DNA from 3 places in the Virgibacillus siamensis genome. Region 3 is predicted to be linked to each of the others. Evidence: riboswitches for the same ligand, from Rfam matches in the RefSeq annotation. Region 3 holds a riboswitch; each other region holds the start of a gene.

Region 1 (2,203 bases), 1.9 Mb from region 3:
TTTCTTTAGCATTTCATCATACTTATTTAAAGCGTCGGTCACGGCTTTATTCTTTTCGTTCTCTATCTTAGTCTCGACTTGTTTTTTGTATAAATCACTTACAAATAAAGTGAAGAATGAAAAACCTATACTATATAGAAGAAACACGTTAGAATCTATGGAGTTAACTAACCTTTTGAGGAAGGTTATGTTTGTATTAAGCATAGGAGAGAGAACGATTAAAACAATACTAAGAATAAATAATACATTCTTTGCTATCTTTCGTAAGATATGTTGTTCACTATCTTTCTTCAAAGGGTTATCTAATAAACTTGAAATACTCATTAACAACGCACCCAATGAAAAACCGAATATGGAAAAGTCCCCAAGTGTTATGTATCCCAACGAATAAAGAGGTGCACCAAAAATAAATATTATCCCCAATACTAAGATGATTCTTTGTTCCTTCAAGTCCTTAACACCTTCTTTCGTACTAAGACATAAAAGAATAATATGCTACAAATTTCACACTTATTTATATATTCAGTTTACATTATTTAGAAGGAATATTGAACATAAAATTAAGGTTGCAAAACAATTAAAAATCTACTATAATGAAACTTGTTCGTTAATCGTATGAATAGTGACGAAAAGAAAGCCACAATTGACGTTTGAATATACGGTCAAATCACGGTTTCTTAACGATTATTAAATTTATAAAATTGAAAGCACGACTCAAAATCGTGTTCCTTCGGGAGTGTCGGTTCGACCCCGACCACCGGTATCCTATAGACGATGATATGGCGATGTTTATTCGGAAAATAATCCGATTGGACAATCGTCTTTTTTTTGCGTTAATAAGGATAAGCATTTTAAATCGATTAAAGTTTGTCTATTAATTTATTGGACTTTGGAGGATGTATGGAATGATATTCAAGTAAACAATAGATTCAGGTGATTTCCATCGTCCTGAGATGGAAAGGTTCCAAATAAAGTGGAGCACCGTCTTCATGCTACCGAGAAAGCGGCTTTGAACGGCAACTCAAATCATTGAACCGGCTGTTTTGTTGCATTAAAAAATTTTCTTGACTTTTAAAAATACTGCGTGTATTGTATATAGTAATCAATAATTGAATACTGAAACTCTTATCAAGAGAGGCAGAGGGACTGGCCCTGTGAAGCCTCAGCAACAGACTTTTTAGTACTGTGCTAATTCCAGAAAGCGTGAAGCTTGCAGATAAGAAGAGTATTGAACACACGGCAAAACCCTCTTCTTATTTCAGAAGGGGGTTTTTTCGTTATTTAATTCACTGCGACAACTAAATTCAAAAGGAGGAAATGTTATGAAGCGCAGTTTGGAAGATCGTTTAAAAGAAGGTACCGTAATTGCAGGGGAAGGCTATTTATTTGAATTGGAACGCAGAGGATATTTGCAGGCAGGTTCGTTTGTTCCTGAGGTGGCTCTTGATAATCCTGAGGCATTAAAACAGGCATATCGGGATTATATGAATGGCGGTTCTGATGTTGTATTGGCTTTTACATATAATGCTCATAGGGAAAAAATGCGTATTATTGGAAAAGAAGATTTGCTGGAACCCTTAAACAGAAATGCTATTCGCCTTGCAAAAGAGGTTGCCAAAGAGCATCCAAAAGAAGAAGCGTTGGTGGCAGGGAATATATCGAATACCAATATCTTTAATCCGGATGATCCGGAGTCAAAGGAAAAGGTTAGAAATATATTTGCAGAAATGGTTACATGGTGCAAAGAAGAAGGGGTCGACTTCATCAATGGTGAAACATTTTATTACCATGAAGAGGCGCTAATAGCACTGGAAGAAATTACTAAACAAAGTTTGCCGGCAGTCATTACATTCGGGTTAATGGGCGAGAACATTTTACGGGATGGATACACTGTGGAAGAGTCCTGTAAAATACTTTCCGAAAAAGGAGCATTGGTCGTTGGTATGAATTGTTTCCGTGGTCCTGATACCATGCAGCCGTATCTTGCCGCCATACGAAACAATGTTGACGGTTATGTCGGCGGTTTGCCTATCCCATATCGTACAAATGAAGAACACCCGACATTCTTTAATTTGCCTGATGGGGGCTGCAGCTGCCATTTACCTACAGAAACAACATTTCCGACTGCTCTTGATCCGCTGTACCATAACCGTTATGAGCTGGCGGAATGGGCAAAAGAAGCAAAAGACACAGGTATCAACTA
Region 2 (2,203 bases), on a different contig from region 3:
ACTTGGGCTCAGCCTTATCGGGGGGAGGAACGTACGTGTATTTTAGCGATTCAGAAAAAACCAACAATACCATTCGCGGCAGGAACTATGGAATTAACGTTCAACCAACCTGCCGGAAATGATGAAAATGTTATTTTTAATCTGGATAACATAAAGCCGGGAGACACACAGGAACAGTCATTTAGTATTCAGAATACCGGGACACTTAATTTCTCAAAAGTAATGTTGGATACAGACTATAAAGTGAATGATGCCAAAGGTGATAATACGTTGAACTTTGGGAAGCACATTCGGGTAGAGTTATTCTATAATACAAGCAAAGGGAAGAAACTCATCACAAAAACGACTCTAAATCAACTAAAAAGGGATGGTCCCATTGATGTGATTGGTGGGGATGGTCTTCCCGCGGATCAAAATGGCCACTATGAAAATTTTTATGTTGATATCTCATTTGTGGATAATGGCGAGGATCAGAATCAATTCCAGGGTGACTCCCTGAAACTTAACTGGACGTTTACTGCGGAACAAGAAGATGGGGAAGAAATTTAACGACATTTGACTTTTATATGAACAATAGATGGGAAATTTATGTTGATTTGCATCTTTTTTCAAAAACCCACTTGATTTATCAGACTAATAGGAATATAATGTACTGCAACAATAAAATATCTTATCAAGAGAAGCTGAGGGATCTGGCCCTGTGAAGCTTCAGCAACCTCTGACACTGTCAGGATGGTGCTAAATCCAGCAAGATTAATTTCTTGGGAGATAAGAGCGGAATCGAATAACCGTCAGCAACCCTCTTTTCTTATCCAAGGAAAGGGGGTTTTTTAACAGAATTTGGCAAAACCATTAAAATGAATTTTATGAGGAAAGGATGATCATTATGGGTGAAATTGTTGTATTGTCGGGCAGTCCTTCTGCCGCTTCAAGATCGGATAGTGTACTAAGGTATATGGGTGATTTGCTAATCCAAAAACATTTTACGGTATCACATCTCTCTGTCAGAGATTTACCATATGAAGATCTTTTTACGGGAAACTGGGAAAGCCCGGCTATCCGGGATATCGCATTGATGATTCGGAATGCCAGTGGTGTTATCGTTGGATCGCCTGTGTACAAAGGAGCCTATTCAGGCGTGCTGAAGGCATTATTGGATGTTTTGCCGCGGGATGTGCTGCAGCATACACCTGTTCTTCCTGTAATGACCGGTGGGAGTGCTTCACATTTGCTGGCAATTGAATACACATTAAAACCCGTGCTTGCGACATTAAAAGGGCATAATCTGAAAGGTCTTTATTTATTAGATGATCAAATTGACAAACATAGGAACAATCCGATTATTGAAGATGCAATTTTGGAACGGACGGAGAAACAGTTATACTATTTTGCGGATTTAGTAAAAGGAACAGTTGTTTGGAATTAAGCTATCTAAAACAGAAAGGGGTAACTGTATGACGAAGAAACGAATTTTTTTAAATGCATTTGATATGAATTGTGCGGGGCATCAATCCCCGGGATTATGGACACATCCTGATGATGAGTCACATCGTTATAAGGACAGCAGTTATTGGATTGAACTTGCCAAGCTGTTAGAGAAGGGAAGGTTTGATGCGGTGTTTATCGCGGATGTTCTTGGCACATATGATGTTTATCGAGGTTCCAGGGATGCAGCTGTCCGGCAAGGGGCCCAGGCGCCGGTGAATGATCCGCTGCTGGTTGTTCCGTTAATGGCCGCCGTTACGAATCATCTTGGATTTGGGGTTACATCTTCGGTTACACATGAGCATCCTTATCTGTTTGCCCGCCGGATGACAACGTTAGACCATTTAACAAATGGACGTGTCGGCTGGAATATAGTTACATCTTATTTGAAAAGTGCAGCGGTCAACATGGGCAGGGCCGGTCAGATTAAACATGATGAACGGTACGATATTGCAGAAGAATATGTGGATGTTTGTTACAAACTGTGGGAGGCGAGCTGGGAAGCGGATGCGGTTCAGCTGGATAAAGGAAATGGCATCTATACGGATCCGGATAAGGTTCATGATATCAGGCATGAAGGAAAATATTATAAAGTCCCGGGTGCCCATTTATCTGAACCATCCAAACAGAGAACACCGGTGTTGTATCAGGCTGGTGCGTCACCAAAGGGAAGAGCATTTGCCTCAAAGCATGCTGAATTGGTGTTTATTGGTCCGCC
Region 3 (2,203 bases):
GTTACAAAATGGAATATGCTTTTTGTAAGAGTTCTTTTTAGCAGGAAGCCATATTTCTATGAAATCATGCATCAAGCATAAAATAACTGTACACCCTGGCTGCTGTGTTATAATTTTAAAGAATCTGTTTTCAACTGGGAGCGATTTGGTGATGACGGATGATCCGGGAAAAATCATTATTGTCGAAGGTTTGACAGACAAAAAACAAATTAAAAAGGTCATTACGGAAGACCTCGAAATCATATGTACGAACGGCACACTTGGTGTGGAAAAGTTTGACGAACTTTTGGAAACGTACAATCTCGATAACCGTGATGTGTATATTTTAGTTGATGAAGACAGTTCAGGAGTGAAACTGCGGCGGCAATTGACCAGGGAACTGCCCCATGCCGAGCATATGTACGTTAGCGGTGAATACCGTGAAGTTGCGGCGACCCCTGAACACGATATAGCAGTGGAGTTGGCCGGAAAGGGAATCAGGGTCAATCCGATTTTTTTACTATAGGGTGATCATTTTGCAGGAAGCAACAGAGGAAGTATTACAACAGGATCGTTTGTTACTGTATATCTACACACCATTTTGCGGTACATGCAGTTTGGCAAAATCAATGCTGAATAAAATTGAATCGGTCCATGGTGAAGATATATTTTATGACATGAATGCATCCTTGAATCCTGACTTCATGCAGGAAAATAAAGTGGAAAGTGTTCCATGCCTGTTGATAAAGGAAAACAATGAAGTGAAGGAAAAAGTATATGCATTCCGTTCCATACCAAATATTTATCGTTATCTAATGGAATATAAACCGGAGTTGTTCGCAAAAAATGATTGACATGCCGGCAAATGGATGCTAATATCTTGATTATACTTTTTAAAAATTTAATACGTTTTTCTCTTATCCTGAGCGGTGGAGGGGCTGGCCCTGTGAAACCGCGGCAACCTCAAATGAAGTTTATTTGAAAAGGTGCCAATTCCTGCAAAGCAACAGCTTTGACAGATAAGAGAACGTGAAGATAGCAGCTTACGTCTTTCCGTTCTCTTACGGAAGGGCGTTTTTAATTTGTGACATCGTAATGTCTGAAGGAGGATTTTGTTGATTTCAATCGAGGGTTTAAGCAAAGTATTTACATCTAATAAGAATAACATTACAGCTGTTGATGATTTAACCCTATCCATCAACGAAGGTGAAATATTCGGTGTAATCGGGTACAGCGGGGCAGGGAAAAGTACATTTGTACGGCTTCTGAACCGGCTGGAAGAACCTTCAGACGGAAGAATTGTTATAAATCAGCAGGAAATTACAGCTTTGAATACGAAGCGTTTACGGCTTGCACGACAGGAAATCGGGATGATATTTCAGCACTTCAACCTGCTTTGGTCGCGTTCGGTAAAAGATAATATTGCCTTCCCGCTTGAAATTGCCGGAGTTCCAAAACGTGAACGGGAGGAACGTGTACAGGAATTAATAAAATTGGTTGGGTTGTCCGGGAGGGAAAATGCCTTTCCATCACAGTTAAGTGGCGGTCAGAAACAGCGTGTCGGTATCGCCAGAGCACTCGCAAACAGACCGAAAGTGCTGCTTTGTGATGAAGCAACATCAGCACTTGATCCTGAAACAACAAATGCGATTTTGGATCTTCTGGTTGACATTAATAAAAAACTGGATCTGACTGTTATTTTGATTACCCATGAGATGCATGTCATCCGAAAGATATGCAATCGGGTTGCTGTCATGGAAGAAGGAAAAATTGTGGAGCAAGGTGAGATGATGGATGTCTTCCTGAGGCCGCAGCAGCAGGTTACGAAAAAGTTCGTGGAACAGGTGATGGGTACCAGTGACGAGAATGAAGTATATGCCAGTCTGGTTGAAACGTACCAAAGCGGTAAAATCATCCGCCTGCATTTCCTTGGTGAAACAGCCAATCAGGCAGTGGTGAGCAGTGTCGCCAAGAAGTTTGCCATTGATATCAATATTTTACAGGGAAAAATCACGCAGACACAGCGTGGGGCATATGGAACCCTATTCGTTCAAATAGATGGTCAGCCATCTGAAATAGACAAGGCGGTCGACTATATTAAGAATGAAACCTCTGTGGAAGTGGAGGTGGTCCGTGATGTTGACTGAGTTATTTCCGAATATAGACACCCAGGAGTTGTGGGTTGCCACGTATGAGACTTTTTATATGACGATACTTGCCTTGG

Evidence for each region. Region 3 has a riboswitch for S-adenosylmethionine ahead of B1K71_RS13340 (methionine ABC transporter ATP-binding protein). Riboswitches for the same ligand answer to the same signal wherever they lie in the genome.
Region 1: it holds a riboswitch for S-adenosylmethionine, as region 3 does, so the genes downstream of both, B1K71_RS03580 (homocysteine S-methyltransferase family protein) here and B1K71_RS13340 (methionine ABC transporter ATP-binding protein) in region 3, are expected to answer to the same signal.
Region 2: it holds a riboswitch for S-adenosylmethionine, as region 3 does, so the genes downstream of both, ssuE (NADPH-dependent FMN reductase) here and B1K71_RS13340 (methionine ABC transporter ATP-binding protein) in region 3, are expected to answer to the same signal.

The regions. Positions count from the first base shown of each region.
Region 1 covers NZ_FUIH01000007.1:15,758-17,960, forward strand. Annotated here, with positions in the region: gene B1K71_RS03575 (hypothetical protein) at 1-450, opposite strand, end outside; SAM riboswitch class I at 1,123-1,223, shown strand; gene B1K71_RS03580 (homocysteine S-methyltransferase family protein) at 1,323-2,203, shown strand, end outside.
Region 2 covers NZ_FUIH01000006.1:1,618-3,820, forward strand. Annotated here, with positions in the region: gene B1K71_RS20320 (TasA family protein) at 3-122, shown strand; gene B1K71_RS00870 (TasA family protein) at 88-549, shown strand; SAM riboswitch class I at 668-775, shown strand; gene ssuE (NADPH-dependent FMN reductase) at 887-1,426, shown strand; gene B1K71_RS00880 (LLM class flavin-dependent oxidoreductase) at 1,455-2,203, shown strand, end outside.
Region 3 covers NZ_FUIH01000007.1:1,889,939-1,892,141, reverse strand. Annotated here, with positions in the region: gene B1K71_RS13350 (toprim domain-containing protein) at 152-505, shown strand; gene B1K71_RS13345 (thioredoxin family protein) at 516-833, shown strand; SAM riboswitch class I at 894-1,005, shown strand; gene B1K71_RS13340 (methionine ABC transporter ATP-binding protein) at 1,095-2,126, shown strand; gene B1K71_RS13335 (methionine ABC transporter permease) at 2,116-2,203, shown strand, end outside.